3 regions of the Paenibacillus sp. p3-SID867 genome follow, and region 2 is predicted to be linked to each of the others. Evidence: riboswitches for the same ligand, from Rfam matches in the RefSeq annotation. Region 2 holds a riboswitch; each other region holds the start of a gene.
The links. A riboswitch is a leader RNA that binds a small molecule or an ion and turns the genes downstream of it on or off. The one in region 2 is predicted to bind cyclic di-GMP.

Region 1: another riboswitch for cyclic di-GMP. It lies ahead of M4D81_RS19545 (non-ribosomal peptide synthetase); the one in region 2 lies ahead of M4D81_RS18175 (EAL domain-containing protein).
Region 3: another riboswitch for cyclic di-GMP. It lies ahead of M4D81_RS27205 (helix-turn-helix transcriptional regulator); the one in region 2 lies ahead of M4D81_RS18175 (EAL domain-containing protein).

The regions. Positions count from the first base shown of each region.
Region 1 covers NZ_JAMBDM010000009.1:170,616-177,765, reverse strand. Annotated here, with positions in the region: gene M4D81_RS19560 (class I SAM-dependent methyltransferase) at 1-551, shown strand, start outside; gene M4D81_RS19555 (hypothetical protein) at 681-833, opposite strand; gene M4D81_RS19550 (NHL repeat-containing protein) at 979-3,810, shown strand; cyclic di-GMP riboswitch class I at 4,384-4,478, shown strand; gene M4D81_RS19545 (non-ribosomal peptide synthetase) at 4,685-6,844, shown strand.
Region 2 covers NZ_JAMBDM010000008.1:257,076-264,225, reverse strand. Annotated here, with positions in the region: gene M4D81_RS18180 (3-ketoacyl-ACP reductase) at 1-525, shown strand, start outside; partial or broken gene M4D81_RS34970 (ATP-binding protein) at 1,282-1,392, opposite strand; gene M4D81_RS18175 (EAL domain-containing protein) at 1,408-3,942, opposite strand; cyclic di-GMP riboswitch class I at 4,090-4,176, opposite strand; partial or broken gene M4D81_RS18170 (IS4 family transposase) at 4,360-4,737, opposite strand; gene M4D81_RS18165 (zinc-dependent alcohol dehydrogenase) at 5,425-6,564, shown strand; gene M4D81_RS18160 (hypothetical protein) at 6,669-6,944, opposite strand.
Region 3 covers NZ_JAMBDM010000017.1:44,034-51,183, forward strand. Annotated here, with positions in the region: gene M4D81_RS27190 (MFS transporter) at 1-933, shown strand, start outside; gene comA (phosphosulfolactate synthase) at 1,045-1,911, shown strand; gene M4D81_RS27200 (YitT family protein) at 2,091-2,747, shown strand; cyclic di-GMP riboswitch class I at 2,893-2,987, shown strand; gene M4D81_RS27205 (helix-turn-helix transcriptional regulator) at 3,135-3,863, shown strand; gene M4D81_RS27210 (Spo0E family sporulation regulatory protein-aspartic acid phosphatase) at 4,028-4,219, shown strand; gene M4D81_RS27215 (ABC transporter permease) at 4,542-6,923, opposite strand; gene M4D81_RS27220 (ABC transporter ATP-binding protein) at 6,930-7,150, opposite strand, start outside.

The sequences.
Region 1 (7,150 bases), on a different contig from region 2:
CCAATTGGCAAAATATTTCGTATTGTGTGGAACTGCTCCGGCAGATATCGCCGTCCTCGGTACTTGATGTCGGCGTTGGATTTGGCCGCTGGGGCATGTTATGCCGCGAATTCCTCGATGTGTGGTCAGGGCGGGTATTTCGTAAGGATTGGAAGGTAAGGGTGGAAGGAATTGAAATATTCCCCAAAAACATTGACCGTTATCATGCGTATTTCTACGATAAAATTCATATCGCTGATGCTTTTGAATTTATTCCGTCAACTTCGCCCGGAGAATATGACATCATAATTATGGGCGATGTTCTGGAGCATTTCGATAAGGATAAGGCGCTTACCCTGTTGAATGCCAGCATTGTTAGAGGCAAGCACGTTCTGCTTAACATTCCCATCGGATCGGAATGGCCGCAAGGCACGGTGTACGGCAATGAGTTCGAGACCCACCGCAGCATCTGGACTACCGAGGAGCTTGATGCTTTCCCCGTTAAAGCCAAGAGGCATTTTAAAGACTATATTAATCGGGATTTTTCAACGTATTTATTTTCTTCGGAGTGATAAGGGTTTCGATGGAATAGCCAATGTTTGCTTAGGCATTCATTTCCATCAACAGGCGTAGAGACAATAATGGTTGGGTGTCCAACAAATGCAGCAGCCGGGGGTATTCCCGGCTGTTTTTGTATTCAATTAATGACGGCGCCAGAGGACGGAGCCGACTGGCGTTAGACCATGAACGGCTGCCAACTGTATTTTGACACTGCTGTGGGTCAGGCTCAGCTCGACCGCTGCCGCCGAGCATATCCATATTGCAATCAGCGGCAGCAACCACCATGATGACATATCTTAATCTCATAAAGGTCTAGTGAGTCCGTATGTTATTTACATGTATTTTACTTGTATACAAATAAGGGGATATGATAAGATGAGATCGTATTGAAAGCGTTTACTGACTGGGAAAAAATTTATTCGTAAAGGGGAGAGTTTAGTGAGAAGCAAGTGGAAGAGTCGAGTTGCCGCAGTCCTAACGGTTATCATGATGTTCGCAATTATCCCGTGGGCCATGCCGATCACGTATGCCGCAGATGAAGAATTGGCCAACGTTATGATCAACGGCGGTTTCGAGGATTCTGAAGTAGATGGACGTTTGCCGGGCTGGCAGCCCGATGAAGACACAGCTGCCATTACCGTAAGTGAGTCCGTGTACGCAGAAGGGGAACGAAGTCTTCAGGTGGAACGCCTGTCGCCAGATGCAGGATCCGGAGCGGTTAGCGATGCATACGCCGTACAGCCATTCGGCAATGTCATCATGACAGCAAGTGTGCTATCGGATGAAGGCCAAGGCGGCAAAGCAGACCTCAGGTTTTATGATGCAGACGGAAAGCTTGTCTCCGTGGTGAGCGGCCTGGTCGATAAACCATCGGGCCAATGGCAGAGTTTAAGAGTGGCTGCTGCGGCACCTAAAAATGCTGCAGAGGTCAAAGTCTCCTTCAAATTTAATGGCGATCAAACCGGCAGGTATTTCGTTGACAGCGTCACATTGGAGATGCAAGCTTCCTCCCCATACTTAACGAATTTAGGACCGCAATCTTCGAGTTTAACCTTGATGACGGCAGCATTCGGTAAAGATAAGAATGGTCAGGATGCTTTGTTTACCGTCGCACAGGGTGATCCGGCACAATTCATCGTGATGGATGTTGCTTCGAGAGAAGTGAAGTCCACTCATCCGCTTGTTGCTCTAGACGGAAGCAACGTATCGGCAGCTTGGGCGATTGTAACAGCCTCCGACGGAAAAGTATACATCGGTAGTACGCCAAACGGGACGTTATTTCAGTATGACCCGGCAGAGGATAAGCTGCGTGCCATCGGGAAACCGGTTCCTACCGATACCGTCATCTGGACGCTTGTTGCCGGAGAAGATGGAAAAGTGTATGGGGGAACAGGATATTCCCAATCGCTGTTTGAATATGATCCCGCTACCGACCAGACTCGAATCCTTAAATCCTTCAAGACTTCATCGAAAGAGGCTCATATCCGCAGCCTTGCTTACGATTCCGATCGTCAAATGATCTATGTGGGGGGAGCCGACGTCGCCAAGCTTTATCAATACGATCTTGCTAGCGGCACGTCAATTGCGCTTCATCAACCTGAATTTAACGGTAAGACCTCGGTTTACGATCTCCAGTATGCAGGTGGTAAATTATTCGTGCGCGTGGATCCCGGACCGGTAATGTTCGTGTATGATCCAGATACCGCAAGCTGGATCGTTAACAATAATACTGCCTATAATGCACGGGGATTTTCACCGTTATCGCCTGACGGCGAAGAGGTATTCTACACCTATTACGAAACCCTTCCAGGTGGTGCGCAGCAATGGTCTCTCCATTCATACAACGTGAGAACGGGAGTTTACGGCTCGCTGGGCGTGGATGTCAAAGGAGCAGGCGTCGCTTTTGGTTATGTTCAGCTGGATCAGGCAAAGTATCCGGGTTGGACCTTGGTCGGATTGGCCGGAAATAGCGGCAGGGCATTTTATTACAATCTGGAAACCGGTTTGATTGAGACGCCGGAGCTTCCGTTTCCGGCACAGTTTGTGGAATTGTTTAATATCGGGAAGAGCACAGACGGGCAGATGCTGTCTTCGGGCTTCATTTCAGGCGGGGGAATGGGAATTTACTCGCCGACCCGTAACGAGACCAAGCATTATCCTCAAATCGGCCAAGTCGAAGGATTCGGCTCATTGAACGGAAAGATGTATCTCGGCGTTTATCCTAGAGCGACCATCTTTGAATACGATCCAGCCAAACCATGGAACCGAACGGACCCATCAGAACCGAATAATCCGCTGCGGCTTGGTCAGCTGGGTTCGGAGCAAGACCGGCCCGTAGCCATGCTCGGGGTCGAGGAAGAAAACCTGTTATATATCGGCTCCTATCCAATCGCAGGCAAAACAGGCGGGGCTCTTACCGTCTACAATCCCGTTACCGGAAAGTTTGATGTGAAGCGCGACATTATATCCGGCCATTCGATCAATTCGTTGCTTTACAAGAATGGAAAGCTGTTTATGGCCACCGGAGCAATGACCGGCGGAGAGGGGAAGCTTGCCATTTACGATACGGCTTCAGGCCGAGTAGAGCTGGAACAGGTACCTGTTCCGGGCAAAAAAGCAGTAACCTCTTTGATATGGGGCCCGGACGGTAACATATGGGGAATGGCGCTGGGGGCTCTGTTCATCTATGATACGGAACGCCAAAAGATTATTTACAGCGAGGATATGTTTCCTACAGCAGATTATGCACACAGCAATCCTCGCTTGACCGTTGGAACCGACGGCAATGTGTACGGTACCATTTATACGGGATATGTTGCTGACCACACGTACACGAGCAAGATGTTTAAGATTGACACAGCAAGCAAGTCGCTGTCCATCTTGTTGGAGAGCAATGCGGAAAAGCTTGCGCAGGACGACTTTGGCAACTTCTATTTCAAATACGGCAGCGAGCTGATGAAGTATAGCGACCCGAATCTGGTCATGCCGCTAGACAAAGTACAGCTCGAGGCTGAATCGCTCCAGCTTCACCCGGGGGATGAAGTCGATTATTCTTACGAAGTCTTCCTTGAGAGAGGAAGAACGACTAAGGAGTTATCCGGCGCTCACATTGAGTATTTGAGCAGTCGTCCGGATAAGGCGGAGATCGACCCAAAAGGAAAGATTATCGCCAAGCATCCGGGGCAAGCCGAATTGTCGATTCGAATTACATTGAACGGGATAACGGTTGAATCCAATAAAATCAAGGTAAAAATAACCGGCCCTTTTTAAAACTGTTCATGACATATAGCAATATGAGGCCGTTGTCCTGGACAACGGCTCTTTATTTTATTGTCCAGTGATCCATTAGACCGGGAACTTAAGAATGGAATTACCAAGTGAGTTGAACTTATGAAAGTTTTCTGATCGGAAGCGAGATGTCATGACCAGTTATAAACGGTATTTTAGTCCCGGATGACAAGAGACAAAAGTTATTGAATCTAATGATTTCCGTTGTCGTAATTAGGGCAACGGATATAGGGGTGAATTTGTAAAATAGAACTATTGACTTAATCAGCCATCATCTAATGTCCAGGTAATAACAGAAAAACGTATCCTGTCTAATGAACAAAATAGCTTTAATACATAGTTAAGTGAAGTGGAGTGAAGTCGGGGAATAGCAAAAATTAGTAAAGATTAACTATTGCGACCTAGTGTCTCATGAGGGTTATCAATATCATCAAAACCATTCTTGAAAGACAATATTGAACAAAAGACCTATCGATTTTCATTTGGAAACAAGATACAGTAAATGTAAATCGAATACATAATATAATCATGGTTTACAATTTAAATACTATTTTTGTACGACAATAGCAAACCCACCGAAAGGTGGCGACGCAAAGCTATAGGGGCTAATGCGGGATCTACTGCGACCGCAATGCCAGCCAGTTGCCGAATACAACGGGAAACCTCCGTTTTATTCATTATTTTGAATTGAAGAAAGGGGTTTTTTTGACGTTCCATAAAACAACGATGGCTTCGCTATAAAAAAACTAGTTTGGGGTTGAAGGGGGACACTGCTTCATCGCAGAATGCGAAGAGGATTTTTCTGTTCGTTAACAATCAGACATTAATGAATCGATAGTCCGGGAGGTTGATGGTCATGGAACAAACGACATATGAAGTATCAATTGACGAAATGCCGCGGGGGGGATGGGCCAACGATGAAGGAAACCGGGTTAGTTTTTCCCTTGATTTTGCAACGACCCGAAAACTCCATGAACTTGCGTTCAATTTCGGAATAACTGTGGATATGGCACTTATGGCTTGTTATGCGATCCTACTTGCCAAATATACCGGCGAGGATGATCCTGTAATCGGGTATCTGTTGGAAAGACAGATGTTTCCTATACGTTACTCTCCTACTGTACATAAGCCATTAGGTAAGTTTCTGATAGAAGTCAAGCATGCCACGATGCAAGCACTCGAAGATCGGAATATGCGAAAGAATTTGAGCGGTAACCCGTTCATCAAAGCGGCGTTTACTTGGCAAAACGCCAATGCCACTCCTTATGAATCCGATCAGTTGGGGACGTTTGAGCTTGCTTTGACGGCTTTTAAGAAGGAATTTATCATGATACACCTTGAATATTCGACCCGCTCGTACAGAAAAGAAACGATCGAGCAAATGAGCGGCCACTTGAGCCGAATTGTGCATGAAGTCGTTGATTTCCCCGAGAAGGTGATTGCCGACATACGCATGATGTCAGAAGAAGAGGAGAGAAAGATTCAGGCTTTCAGCGGAACTAAGAGGGACTTTCCTTCCAGCCAAACGGTCCATTACTTGTTTGAGGAACAAGTCCGCTTAACCCCCGATCGCCCGGCGATCATGACCGAGGACCATCAGATGTCCTATCGGGAATTGGACGATCACGCGAATCAGCTTGCAAAAGCACTGCAGGATCACGGCGTTAAGCCGGAGAGCGTCGTTGGCATTGTCGCGGATCGGTCTGTCAGTATGATTGTCGGGCTTACAGCCATATTGAAAGCTGGCGGCGCTTATATGCCCATCGAAGCCGATTCTCCGTGCGAAAGAATCGAATATATGCTCGAGGACAGTCGGGCGGGATTTTTGCTGGCCCCTTCCAGTTGGAAGCCTGACATTGCATTTGAAGGAAAAGTAATTTATTGGGACAACGCGAAGCTAAGCCTTGACAGCTGTTCCCATACGATATCTGCAGTAACCTCGCAAAGTCTTGCGTATATCATCTATACTTCCGGATCAACGGGGACACCAAAAGGGATCATGGTTGAACATCGCAACATCGTAAGATTGGTCAAGAATACCAATTATTTCAACTTTTCCAAGGAGCATCGAATTTTGCAAACCGGTACAATAACATTCGATGCGTCGACCTTTGAAATTTGGGGATCCCTTTTGAACGGATCTACCTTGTATTTGATGAAGGACACGGACCTGTTTGACCTTTATAAATTGAAGGAAACCATCATCGGTCACCGCATTACGGCTTGGTTCCTGACAACGGCTCAGTTCCATAATCTGGCCGAACAGGATCCAGACGTCTTTCGTACGTTAGACACCTTGCTAGTCGGCGGAGAAGCGTTATCGCCAAAGCACGTAAATGCCGTAAGGAAGAGGTGCCCCGATCTGCGGATGATCAATATGTACGGTCCGGCGGAAAACACGACGTTCTCCACTTACTTCCCGATCGAACGTGATTTCGAATCGACCATTCCAATTGGCAGACCAATATGCAATTCCTCCGCTTATATTCTTGATAAACAGTTGAAGCTTCAGCCGATCGGAGTAGTAGGAGAGCTTTGCGTCGGAGGAGACGGTATCGCGCGGGGGTATGTGAATCAGCTGGAATTGACAGAAGCCAAGTTTGTGGAACATCCGCTCCTCGGGGAAAGGTTATATCGAACGGGGGATTTTGCCATGTGGTTGCCGGATGGCAATATCGAAATGATCGGGCGAATCGACGATCAAGTGAAGATCCGAGGGTATCGAGTGGAACCGGGAGAAATCGAGACTCGGCTATTGGAACACAACGGAATCTCGAAAGCCGCGGTAGCCGTCAAAGCCGACGGAAGTGGAAATCCGATAATATGCGCGTATTTTGTTGCGAAACAGGTGTTGTCCGAAACGGAAGTCAAGGCGTATTTAGCCCGGAATTTGCCTGAATATTTCCTGCCCTCTCTTGTGGTGCAGATGGAAAGTTTGCCGCTTACCCCTAATGGGAAAGTCGATAAAAAAGCTCTGCCGGACCCTGATTTTCTTCGTCCGATGCTCGTCAACTGAGACGAAGCGCTTAACGAAACCCAGCAAATACTTAATAAGATCTGGCTAGATAAGGATACCAAGCAAATCGTGACCGCATTTGACCCAATCTATCGATTTTTATCGTCCAGTCATCACCAATGATGAATGGGAGCACACTAACTTGGGCAGGGGAGCAAGGAAGGAAAAAAGTGAACAAAACAGATAAAGAGAAGTCAAAGCTAAAGTATGATGACGGCAAGCAGTCACCCTAAAACAAAGGTTGACTGCTTTTTCTTTTGTGAGGAGTGTAAACTTGCTGTTCCATCCGCCACTGTCGGATTATCA
Region 2 (7,150 bases):
AACCGCGGCGAGGTCGAAGCGGCTGTCGCCCGCTTGATCGGCGAGCTCGGCACCGTCAACATCCTGATCAACAACGCGGGAACGGCGACGTTCGGTACCGTGACGGACATGGATCCCGAGGAGTGGCAGCATATCGTTCAGGTCAACCTGATGGGGACGTACTACGTTACACGCGCCGTGCTGCCAACGATGCTGGAGCGCAAGTCCGGCGACATCGTCAATGTCGCGTCCACGGCCGGAGAACGCGGCTTCGCGACGGGTTCAGCCTACTGCGCGTCTAAATTCGCCGTGATGGGCCTGACGGAATCCCTCTTCCATGAGGTCCGCAAGTCCAACATCCGGGTCGCCGCCTTGACGCCGAGCACCGTGAACACGGAACTCGCCGTCAGGACGGGCTTGCCGGTCGGCCCGGAGGAGCGGATGATGCAGCCCGAGGACGTGGCGCAGCTGGCGATCGCGGCCCTCACGCTGCCGTCGCGCGTCGTTTTAAAAACCGCGGGCATTCTCACGACCAACCCGCAATAATCACCGGCATACACAGAAAGGGCATCCCGACCGGACCTTTGCGGGATGCCCTTTTTTTGAACCTTTCTTTGAATGTAACCTTTCACATGCTCGATTACATTAACATTAATTTCTTTGCATTCTTCACATGTGGGTGACTCCAAGTCATACTAACACTACTGTCACTGTTATTATCGTTTTAGGTAACCCGAAGCCTTGACTTGAAAAAATGGCATGAAATTGGCCCGATTAGCTCTATACCAAGCTAATCGGGCTTCATCTTCCCCATTCCCTCACCCTACCCACACCGGCCTTTTTTCGCACCTCTACCCCTTCCAACACAGAAATTTAGGGACAGACAATGTCGGTGATATTCAGCAATAGTCACCGACATGCTTACTAATCCCCTCTCGGTCTACAAAGGGGTCGCAAGAGCACGCAGTCTCTCGCCGATTGGCGTAGAGCAAAGACAATAGCCACTTTAAGGATCATGCATCGAATTGATGAAATCTATAATGAATCATCTCAACTTTGGTTACCGACGAATGACAAAATTCCATTAAGAATCAGGACTTTGTAGTCAATAAAAGTGCGTACACCGATTGTTTTACAAGAAGCGGCCGAGGAAATTGCTTCTGATTCGAGTGAAATTTTGAGTTTTTTCTTCAATATTAGGGATCAGAATGGCAAGCCATTCATTCTTGGATCGGTGACGTACGAATACAACCGTAACTGGGATTCCTGGAGCAAGCTCTGTCCGTATCTGATGGGTAAAATCACATCAACAATGGTTCCTTCGTTGACCGTGCTTTCGATGTGAATACTCCCTCCGTGTACGTGGACAATCTTGTTGCTGACCGTTAGGCCTAATCCCGTCCCCTTTTCTTTGGAACTATAAAAGGGTTAACCAATGGATTTAATTCGTTCCAATGAAATGCCACTTCCTTGGTCTACAAATCGAAATTTGATAAATTCTGAATCGTGGCATAGAATCTGTGTTTTGATGATTCCACCGTTTGGCATAGCGTCAACCGCATTCTGGAGAATGTTAATAATTACTTGCTTGATTTGATTCTCATAGCAGTAAATACGTGGTACTTCCGAGTCGTGTTCTTCAATAATTTCAATGTTGTTTAATATGGAGTGTGTACTGAATAACAACACCTCCTGTTGTAAAACAACCGCCGCATCAACTTCCTGCATTTCCGGAGCTTGGGGTTTGGCAAGTGTTAAAAATCCCCATACTATAGCTTCCAATCTCCCAACCTCAGATAGAATCAATTCAATATACTCGGGTTTTTCGTTACCTTGTTGTAACAGCTGGGCGAATTCCTTGATCGAGGTTAGAGGATTTCTAAACTCATGTGCAACCCCTGCAGCCATTTGACCTACTATCAATAGCTTTTCAGTTCGTAGAAGGAGTTCTTCTGCCTTCTTTCGTTCCGAAATATCACGAGACGCGTACACGCATTGCACTACTTTGCGATTTTCATCAAATATAGGAGTGCCCCTGGTCTCGATATATACCCAACTGCCATCTGCTTTTTTACACCTCCACTCAAAATCGAACGTTGATTTTAATGTAACCATGTCATTGAATTGCTTCTTAACATACGCAAGATCGTCAGGATGAACGAAATAAAAAGCAGAATTTCCTTCAAATTCGCTGGACGAAAACCCCAAGACCAATTCATGGGACGGCGAGGCGTATAGAACTATACCTTCCATATCCACGACACCGACTAAATCCTGGGTATTTTCGGCAATAAAACGATACTTTTCTTCTCTCTCAGCGAGACGTTCAGAGATATCACGATACCGTTGTTCGCTCTCACGGAGTTTCCATTCCTGTATCTTGCGTTCTGTAATCTCCCGACCAGTTACTAAGATGCTATCAATCTTACCATCGGACGTTAGAATGGGAGTCCCTATGCCTTCGAGCCAAATGCAGGTCTCGTCCACTTTAACGAATCGCCACTCAAGACGTACCGAAGTCTTGGTGGATATCATTTCATCCCAACGTTCTCTGATGAGTGCAAGATCATCGGGGTGTACCATAGAGAAAGGGTAGTTTCCTTCAAATTGGGAAGCTTCCCCCCCGAACATCCGAATGTGGGATGGCGAAGCGTACTGTAATACACCATTAGTATCCAAGATGGCAATCAGGTCTTGTGAATTCTCCCCAATCAATCGGTATTTTGACTCTTGCTCCACGAGGTATTGTGTGAGAAGAGACGCTTCCCTTTCTTTTTTGATACGATCACTTATATCGACAGCCGAGCCGATTACCTCTGCTACTTGTCTCCCTCTATGGATAGGGCGTAAGGAAGCCAAATACCAAATTCCGTTGTATTGACCTTCATAAGTGACGTTCTCCTCTCCACCCCAAGCTCTTTCGTAATATTGAGACTTCCGTTCAGCATCATTGAGCGGGAGGAATTCATGAGGCTCCTTTCCTACGACTTGTTCGGGTGTTAGACCCATGCGATATAACAATTCACCATCACACAAAGTATGAATAAATTTTCCATCATGCCGAGTCAACTTAAAAGTCATACCTTGCTGGTATCTCAACGTAACTGCTAATTCCTGCTTTGTTTTGTGCAAAGCTTCTTGTAACCATTTTTCTCTGAATAATGCTGAAGGTATTCCATCTCTACTAAAAATCTTCTCTATTTGATGGAATGCCACCAGAAATTCCGATGGCGGCAAAGGTTTGCTAAACAAATAACCTTGCCCTAAATCGCAGAGGTTTTGTTGGAGAAATATCAATTGCTCTTTCGATTCGATTCCTTCAGCAACGACCTCCACATTTAATTCATGCCCCAGAGCAATAATTGCCTTGACAATCGTTGCATCCTTCATGTTCACCAGGCAGTTATTCACAAAACATTGATCAATTTTTATAATGTCAATCGGCAATTCTTTGAAGTTATACAGGGAACTATACCCTATCCCGAAGTCATCCAAACTGATTTTTATACCGAGATTTTTTAATTGTCTTAGAATTGGAACAATTCGGACAATTTCCATCGTCATGTATTCCGTAATTTCAAGCTCCAGATACGATGGAACAAGCCCTGTCTCATGCAAAATATTTTCCACACTTTCCACAAAATCAGGTTGATAAAATTGACGTACAGAGAGGTTGACTGCCATTATAAGTGTTGGGGCACCTGCATCCTGCCATGCCTTGCTCTGAGTACAAGCGGTTCGCAACACCCATTCACCGATGGGGGAAATCAGATTAGTCTCTTCTGCGAGTGGAATAAACTGTGTTGGAGTAAGAAGTCCTTGTTCTGGATGCTCCCATCGGATCAATGCTTCAACGCCTGTGATTTTCCCCGAAGCCAAATCCAATTTTGGCTGATAGTACAGTTGGAACTCTTGACGTTCCAGTGCTTCTCTTAAATCTTTCTCTAATTGTTGAATCCCCATTGTTACCTCCCCCTACTCGTGTTGTTGATGAGACGACAAAGTACCTGTGGTATCGAGGATGAATTTATCGAATTACGGGGGACTATCGCTGTTCTCGCCACTCTAATCCCCAACAAACAGACTAGAGACAACGAAAAAAACGCAACACACGGCAACCTGGCAACCATAACGAACATGCGTATTAGGCCCATGGCTTTGCGTCCCCATCTTTCAATGGGTTTGCCATTTCAATTGTTAATCTTCAACCACATTATGCCATGGTTCGACAATCTTCTGCAATATTCTCTTTGTCCATGAATATTGACTTTGCGAAGATACCAAGTTGATTAGGGTTTCCAATGAGCTTTCGGACAAATGAAGCGCTTTAGCACGGGATTACCGTGCTATCCCTCGCGACAACATTAGCACATAGGTTAACTTTTCGAACATCAAATCGTCGACGATGAAGACGGTATCCCGATCCGCAGAAGTCAGCGCATCCACCTTTTCCACCTTTTTCATGGTGGCCACGCTAAGCGAAGTCAGAAAACGACGCCATGCAAAGCCGGCATGATTGAGAAAGCAATAAACCGCAGCTTTGCCGGCCTTCGAATCGTCCTTGCGGCTTTCAAGCAGGCGAAACCAGTTTTTCTGATGAAATAACAAAACGAAGACGAGTTGGAACAGCCGGGCGCAGCTAAAGCCAAAACGTTTACGGAATCCAGCTTGTTGCAAATGCTGCATGACTTTCAATTCTTGGAACGCTGGCTTTAGTTCGTTAGGCATTTGAATCAATTCGGATGGATGGGATATCATTAGGTAGACACCACCTCTTCGGTTAAAGTGATTGCTCAAAACTTTCACTTAGCAAACGAAGCGGTGTTTTTCTATTAACAAGCCCAGTATCTGATCGCCTTGGAAGCCTGCAACGACATGACTTCAAGACGAATTTCGCTCTGCGAAATTTGGGTTGGTAACCTACAAGTATTGTTAAAGCCATAGAAGAACTAGGTGCAGCTTCGAAGTAAGTTTTGATCTGGTTCGCGAGAATGTCTTTGAGGATTTGGGAAGACAATTTTATATAGTCGCGCGTGAATTTGCTACAGGACCAAAGTTCCGACGGGAAGGCCGTGCACCGTACCTGCACATTCTTCATTGCTTGCTGTTAGTAATGAATGGACATTAGATTTAGTACAAGCAATGCGCGATAATCCAGAATAAAGAGGTAGTGTGGTCAAGTTGTTAACAAAGGGTATTTAGATAGTTTTATTAACTGTGAGCACAAGGATTTATTTAGTGAGGTTTTGTTCTTTGATAACCTTACAAATACCCTTAGTGTTGAATTTACTTTCACGTGAATCTTTCCGTCCTCCGTCTCCTTTCTTGTTCTTAGGCGCTCCGCGACTGTCGAATTTACCGTATATCGAATGTATAATCCTCTCTCCAATTTCATAATAGAAGCATGCATGCAAATTCAAGGCATGTCATAACAGGAGGGCGATTATGAAGGCTGTAACATTCCATGGCATGAAGAACATGCAAGTGACGCAGGTCGCGGATCCGACGATTCAGAAAAAAGACGGGATTATCGTCAGGATCACCTCGACCGCCATATGCGGTTCTGATCTCCATATATACCAGGGGGCGATTCAAGCCCAAACCGGATACGTGATCGGCCATGAACCGATGGGCATCGTCGAAGAAGTAGGCCCTGAGGTGACAAAGGTCAAGAAAGGGGACCGGGTCGTGCTCCCGTTCAATATCTCGTGCGGCAGCTGTCATTACTGCCAGCATGAAATGGAGAGCCAATGCGACAACTCCAACCCCAATCCCCAAGTGGATACGGGAGCTTACTTTGGGTTTACCGAACGGTATGGGAATTATTGGGGCGGACAAGCCGAATTGCTTTACGTGCCATACGGCAATTTCATGCCCTTCGTTATTCCGGAGTCATGCGAATTGGAGGATGAGAAGCTCCTGTTCCTGTCCGACGTGCTGCCGACGGCCTATTGGAGCGTGGACAACGGCGGCGTGAAGCAGGGGGATACGGTTGTGGTGCTCGGCTGCGGCCCCGTCGGCTTGATGGCGCAAATATTCGCTTGGATGAAAGGGGCCAAACGGGTCATCGCGATCGACAATCTCCCGTACCGGCTGAACCATGCCAAAAAAATGAATAACGTCGAAACCTTCAACTTTGAAGATTTCAAAGACATGGGGCTGCATATAAAAGAAATAACGGGCGGGGGCGCGGATGTCGTCATCGATTGCGTCGGAATGGACGGCAAGAAGACGCCATTGGAGGAGGAAGAGCAAAAGGCCAAGCTGGTTGGCGGAACACTTAGCCCGATCAACATCGCGATGAATGCGGTGCGGAAATTCGGCACGATTCAGATTACGGGAGTATACGGTTCTAAATACTACCAGTTCATGTTCGGAAACATTTGGGAACGAAACGTGAAGCTAACCATGGGACAGGCGCCCGTGATCCATTACATGCCGATGCTGTATCAAAAAATTATGGCAGGCGAGTTCGATCCGACGGAGATCATCACGCATAAAGTGCCGCTCGATCAGGCGCATAACGCGTATAACACCTTTTACAATCATGCGGACGAATGCATTAAATTCGTACTGAAGCCTTAAATGATGACATGAGAAAAGAGGCTGTGCCACGGGGTATTGTACCCTGAGGGACAGCCCCATGTGTTTAGCCGATTCTTCTTCAATATTAGCAGGACCAAGTTTCATTATAGGCCTAAAACCGCCAGGTTTACAGCAAGCTCCCTGGAGACCCGATCCGCGACTCTTGCACCGACCGCCCTGACGATTTTCCCTTCGAATGACAACGGAATCCCCCTCCGAACACGACCACGCGTCCGTTGGTTGGTCGTAATGAACCCGTAAAGTTCCCCGTTCAGGACCGCCAAAAGAGCAACGCTCGCCGCAGGCATCTTTAGCGCGACCGCCGTCCATGCCTTATTATGGGTGATGTCGGACATAGGCCAGCCAGGAATGGTGTCCATCCGATGAGAAGCAACAAAATTCCCGTCATCGTCTACATGGCTATCACCTCCGCGATCCCGAACTCCCTTGCCCGTAGCTCCGCTGCGTGAATCAACACTTTGGCGACTTCCAAGTAATTTTCATCATCTGCGTCTTCTCCCAGTTTATCTGTGTCCAGTGACATTAGAGTTGGTAAATAGAAAAATATCACGAAAAGTCCCGAACA
Region 3 (7,150 bases), on a different contig from region 2:
CTGGCAGGATTCGGTGCCATTTGGAACTCTTTTGGGGTGATTATTACCGCGAGGGCGATTCAGGGGCTAGCGGCCGCCGGAACAGCACCGATTGCCATGGCGCTCGTCGGCGATTTATACGATGGCGGGACAGAGAGCAAGGCACTGGGCTTAATCGAAGCCTCCAATGGAGCCGGCAAGGTACTCAGCCCGATCATCGGCTCCTTGCTTATGCTGATCGTATGGTATGCTTCCTTCTTTGCATTTCCCGTGTTCTGTGCACTATCGTTGCTGGCCGTCATTTTTATGATCAAAGAATCAAAACAACATTCAAAGCAAGAACTAAGGAAGTACCTCGGAAAAATCGGAGACATCTTTAAAGAAAAAGGCCGCTGGCTCATCACTGCTTTTTTTGCCGGTTCGCTGGGGCTATTCATTTTGTTTGGCATACTGTTTTATCTATCCAACATTCTTGAAGACAAGCCTTATAACATTGACGGGGTCGTGAAGGGCTTGATTTTGGCCATTCCATTGCTTGGGATGGTTATCACTTCCTATACGACGGGAAGCTTGATCAAGAAGAATGGCCTGTTGATTCGTTGGCTGATGAATATCGGGCTGATTGCCATGACCCTGTCTCTGGCAGCTACACTTTTCTTTTTTAAGAACATTTACGTGTTTATCGGGCTGCTGACAGTCAGCTGTATCGGAACCGGAATGCTTCTTCCTTGCTTGAATACGATGATCACCGGTGCAGTTGAGAAAAGTGAGCGTGGGATGATTACGTCCCTTTACAATAGCTTGCGATTTTTGGGAGTTGCAGCAGGGCCGCCCTTGTTCGGATGGATGATGGATAAATCGGATCAGGTTGTTTTTATAACCGTGTCTTCACTATCTTTGGTTACTCTAGGTTTGGTGTTCTTTTTGATTAAGCCGCCGCGGCAGATCGGATGACCGGACAAATCCCTATGACAAAAGATGGGCACCTGTCAATGGGTATGAGCATATTATGCCAATGTCATTGGATTAAACGACTAAATCAAAAAGAATTGAGGAGATCCTAGAATGAACAGTTCCCTGCGAACAGTTTGGCCCATGGAGATATGTGATCCGAGCGGGCTGCGCGAAAATCCCGAACACGGCAAAAAAGACCACGACACCTACGGGGTCATGGAACGCGGGATGACGATGGTAATTGATAAAGGCCTGGGTAGAAACATGTTCTCAGATGTGATCGAAACAGCCTCGGATTACATCGATTGTGTCAAATTCGGTTTTGGGACGGCTCCGCTGTATAAAACGGAAATGCTGCTATACAAGATCAATCTAGCCAAACAACATGGAATCACGGTCATGCCCGGCGGGACCTTGCTTGAGACAGCCGTGCAGCAAGATGTCGTCCCCGCATTTTTTAATACCGTTTGCCGTCTTGGATTTAACGCGATAGAAGTATCTGACGGCACGATTGAGATGTCTCGAAAAAAACGAACGGAACTCATCCGGGAAGGTAAACAACGCGGACTTCGGGTTTATACGGAGTATGGTAAAAAACAATCCGGTTCCCACATCGACGCCGAAATGCTAGCCTATACAATGGAAGCGGATTTAGACGTAGGCGCCGAGTTTATCATTGTTGAAGCGCGCGAGTCTGGACTAGGCATCGGTATTTACGATAAGCATGGTGAGTGTCAGGAAGAAATGATAAATAATATCATCGACAACGTGTCGGATGCAAGAAAGCTGATTTGGGAGGCACCTCTTAAGCAGCAGCAAGCGATGCTTCTCCGCAAATTTGGATCTCACGTACATTTGGGAAATATCCAACCCACCGAAGTGCTTTCCCTTGAAACGATGCGGCGGGGTCTTCGTCAAGATACGTTTGAACTCGGGGTGAGAGAGAAACAAACCGATGGATTTTGTTACGTAATTTAAACATAGACCAAACCACAAGAGAATGATAAATACTAGAGGGCTGCCTATGGATATCTCCAGAGTCAGCCTATACATATTTTCGTTAAAAAGATCTATCCCGGTATCCCCTCCAGGGAACAAGCATACACTTAAAAAAGCAGGACTAGCTTGTTACTCTAATCTATGAAGGATGATTCCGTGTGAACTTACAGATCATACCCGGGCGGAAGAGCCCCTTTTTCTATCGTCATGCTTCCAAGAAACTTTTCTACATTACCGCCGGCTCCATCATTCAAGGTTTTGCCATGGCCATGTTCTTGTTTCCTCACGCCATTCCTTCGGGGGGAGGAGCTGGAATCGCGGTGCTTCTGAACCATGCGTTTGAGATCCCGATGAGTCTCGGACTGTGGCTCGCTAATTTTATTTTCCTTGCCTTTACAGTCCCTTATCTTGATGGTGTCAGTGCCTTTGGAACCATATTTGTTATAACAGTGACGTCCGTTTCCGTTAATTTCTTCGAGGTGTTTCTAGAACCCCCGTTCGGCAACGTATGGATCGATCTTCTATTCGGCTCGGTTATTCTCGGAACAGGTGTCGCCATCCTCATAAAGCAGAGGGTATCGAATGGGGGAATCGGTTATGTTGCCTTAGCCATTTATAAGTATAAAAGAATCAACCCGGGCACCTCATTGTTCTGGATGAATGGAATCATATTCGCTTTCGCTGCCTATGTGATCGATTGGAAAATTATTATCCTTGCAGTTGTATGCCAGTGGATATCGACCCGGATCATTAACTGGATTCACCAGTTCCCTCCCCCGAAATCGGTCTATCAACCCGCTTGGCGCAAAAAGTGATTCTGTATATGGGTAAGAGTGATTGACAAATATAACAAAAATATGGAAATTTGGGTCGTACGACCTATATTAAATGAAAAACAATGTAAGTTATAGTTTGAATAAGTCATAACATGTTTGGATATTCGACAAATTCATACTCTTCGTACGACAATAGCAAACCCGCTGAAAAGCGGCGACGCAAAGCTACAGGGGCTAATGTGGATCTTCTTCAGACCGCGATGCCAGCCAGCTGCCGAATACGACGGAAGCCTCCGTCCTATTTTGCTATGGTTCATAATGGATGGTTTTTTTATTTTTTGCTGTGAGCTGTCGAATGCAGCAGCGATGAATAGTAGATCGATTTCATTATTTAACGCTTATTCTTACAAGGGAAGAAGGGAAATAATGGGTCAAAGAACACTGGTAGAAGTAAACAATCATTTTCCTAATATCCTCAGTATGACTGAAATAAAACAAAGGTTGATTGAACGGAAAGAAATTCTTTATTTGCTGCAAGAGGAAACCAGGAATATGAACAATTTGCTGTCCATACCTTATTTATTTGTTATAACAGATACGGATGGTGCCGTTATCGATTATTGCGGAACAGGTTCTTTAAGAAGTTTCCTCGAGAGGAATAATATAAAAAATGGGACCTCGTTGGCAATGAAAGACGCAGGAAGCAACGCTATTTCATTATCTATGGAACAACAAGCGCTTTCTGTCGTAATTGGGGCCGAGCATTGTAATCGCGTGTTTTCAGAATTGGCGTGTGTTTGTACTCCCCTTCGAATAAAAAATGTGATCATAGGCTACCTTGGTCTTAGTTTTCATTATTTGCACGAAGTTACATTTGCCATACCGCTCATTGAACACCTGGCCAAGAATATTGAAGAAAAATTACCTCAAAAGGATCCCGTTCTGCAAAGGGAGCTGATCTATTCTCACTTTCACCAATATGAATTAACGAATCGCGAGAAAGAAATAGCCTATGGGTGGCTTGAGAATAAAAATGTCCCTGAAATTGCTGATATTTATGGTATTAGCCAAAGCACGGTTCGTACTTTTATTAAAAAGATCTATGCAAAAACGAGAGTCAACCACAAAGGAGCATTTCTTAAAAAATTTACATAACCGTCATAAAACTTGTCTTAAAATAAAGATTACCCAATTATGGGTATTTTTTTTGTTACCGTCGAAATTTATAATGATAAGTAAGTTATATATACTGATTCGCGTTATCGATAACTGTGGCAACTGTCATCAATCACTTGTTACGACGGGGGTGGGTGAACAAGGTGATTTCTATCGAGAGTGAACTCAAACAAGTATCGAAAAAACTCGAACTTCTCCGAAGAGAACTTGAGCGAGTGGCCAGCAGTTTCGAATTGGTGCATCAAGATGTTGTCGCAATTTCACAGTCGTTGGATAAGCTGATTATTCGTTACATGGAATTAAAAAACCAAGAGGAATATATTAAAAAAAAGTAGATCTTCTTCATATTTGAATCAAGGCACAGAAGATACCTTCTGTGCCTTATGTGTTTCCAGCGTTCAAGAAAAATCGAGAGTCAGTAACCAAGGTGGGTAAAATAACAAATCCTCTTCCGCATAACGAAAGAGATCACAAGCCCAAATTTTGGTCAATGACCATAGAAGATATCTATTTAGGCGGTGAAACAAATGCCATCGCAAATATTATCAAGTGGAAAGAACAAATACGATGTGAATTAAAATAAGAAGATTTATTAAGGCAAGAAGTAAAAAGATGACCTCCGACATTCGGAGGTCATCTTCTGTTCATGGACGGCCTTCATGAATCCATGACCAGCACGCGAAGGGAGGTGCGGCGGAGGATTCGCGAAGCCAGCCAGCAGCCGCTGATGGCGATAACAAGCGCGATCAGAGTCAGCCCAATGACGAGCGGCCATTCCATGATAAGCGGCAGCTTGACAATCCCATAGGCAGAGAGCAGACCGCGCAGCACGGCCGGCAATGCGTAGACGCCGCAAGCGATGCCAGCCAGCGCACCGAGCGCAGCCAGTCCGGCAATGCCGCTTGTCAAGGCACGACGAATGTCGGTTGCGGTCAGGCCGAGCGAGGCATAAATGCCATATGTTTTCGTTTCCTTACGAATATGCAGCCGGCAAGTTGTATAAACAATAAGACAAGTGACAGCCATAAACAGTAGGGCCAGCATACTCATCGGAATGAGCAAAACCGCCGCAGCTTCTTTGAATACGGAATCGAGCAGCACTTCCTGCTTCAGCGCTTGAATGGAAGGGCTGTAACGTTCGTTCAACTGCTGCACAAACGCATCGCTGTCCGTATTGTCCTTTAGTTGAATAAACCCGGCGTCCGGATTCAACTGCTCGACAAGATCCGATGTGACCCTGGCGACGTTCGACATATTGGAAATGGACTGAAAAGTGCCGGTGATCAGCACTGGATGCGGTTCGCCTTCAATGTAGATCGTGAGTACGTCGCCGATGCCTTTATGCAATTTACGGGCAATATTGATTCCGATAGAAATTTCATTAGGGAGTGCAGGATTACGGCCTGCAAGCGAGGCAAATCCGATCTCGTCCATGCTGCCTTCTACGACCGTCAAAGGGAGACTAAATGTCTGTTGAGGCTTGTCATCCACTTCGGCCATGGCGATGACGCCGGTGGCTGATCCGGACCAGTTCAGACTGTGAACCCGAGGGTCGCTTTGGATATAAGATTGCATTTCCGCCCGATCCATACCTTCCGCATGGATAACCATAATCGCGATATCCGCATCGTCATAACCCCACTGGGCCGACGTTTCACTGATGCGATAGATGCTGGTCACCAGCACGGCGCCAAAGACGAGCACAGCCACTGTGATGCTCATCAACAAAAAGATCAGCGCTGCGCTTTTTTTGTTGCCGCTCACATGCTTCCAGCCGATAACCGTGGGTACGGACCATCGATCCAGCAGTTTTTTGCGGGCACCATGCCGATGGATACGACTATGTGAAGACTCCGACATGCCGTAACGGATCGCTTGAATGGGCTCGATATGGCGTGTCTTGGAAGCATAAACAAGGACGCATAGAAGGATGATGAGCAGCAGGCCGCAGCCAGTCCAGATCGCAACGTCTGCCGCTTGAACGGGAACAGGAGCTGTGTCGGATTTGAGGAAAGACAGGGAATTCTGGATGATGACATCTGAAAGGAAGTGGCTTGCAATCAGTGCCGGGACCAAGGCGACAATCGTCATTAAACCGTACTGCAGCAAGTAGGTGCCGATGATGCGTTCGGAGGTCATGCCAATCGATTTGAGAATGCCGATCGTGCGGTAATTGGCAAGGATTGTGTCCGTGATCGTAAAGCCGATTGTGAGCAAGGCGACGAGGATCATGACCAGTCCGAGGAAACTCATCACAAAGCCGATCACTTTGTTCATGATAAAATAAAAGGCCGACAATTCGGCAAACGAAACGCGTTCCTCTAAAAACGGCGAACCGAGCGCCTGCTCAAAGCGCTGCCAGTATTCCTCGCTTTGTTCAGGATACGCATAGCGAAGCGACAACATGTATTGCTCCTGAGTGGACAAGCTACCCATGGTTGACCGATAGTCGGCTTCGTTCATCCAGATGCGGGCAGTGGTCGAGAAAGGACCGCCATGGGATATGTCAATGACAATCGCACCGATCGTGAATTGTGCCGGTGCAGACCCTGAGGTGAATAGCAATTCATCGCCGATATGCATGTTGTATTTGTAGGCAAGCGAGGTGGGTATCCAGATTTCGCCGACTTCCGGAACCGTCAGATGCTCAGGGCCTGTACCGGGAAGAGGATTGTTGACCCCATGCGGCATCGGCGGGGTATTGATCATATACAGATAAAGATTGGGCAATTCTTCCCCGTTAAAGACCAGTCCGGTCCATGGCTTGTAAGGGATTAAGCTGGACGTGTTTACGCCTTCTTGGCTGGACCACCAGTCGGCTACCAACTGTTCGTCATGCAGCCCACGGGTCATATTTATGACTTCGTGCGCACCATGAGCAGCCGTATGGCGATCATTGAATACATTTTCCGTATTCATCAAGACCGTGAATGCGGTGCTGACGAGTAGAGCGGATAGGGCAATAAGCAATGCGATCAGCGTGTTTTGCAATTTTCTTTTGCGCAGGTTGCCCCAGCAGAGTGTTAATATGGCTCGCATCCCAGACTACCTCCTCCCGGTGACATAAGCGAAGATCATCGCTTCCCGCTCGGAGGCCTGTTCCGGACTGTAGGGCCCCATATCCAGCGTGCCACCGATCTTGCCGTCGCGAATGTAGATAAGGCGATTGCCCCGGCAGGCTGCCTTCATGTCGTGGGTGACCATGACAATCGATTGACCGTCCGCATGCATCCGGCTCAATATATCAAGCACCGTAACGCCTTGCT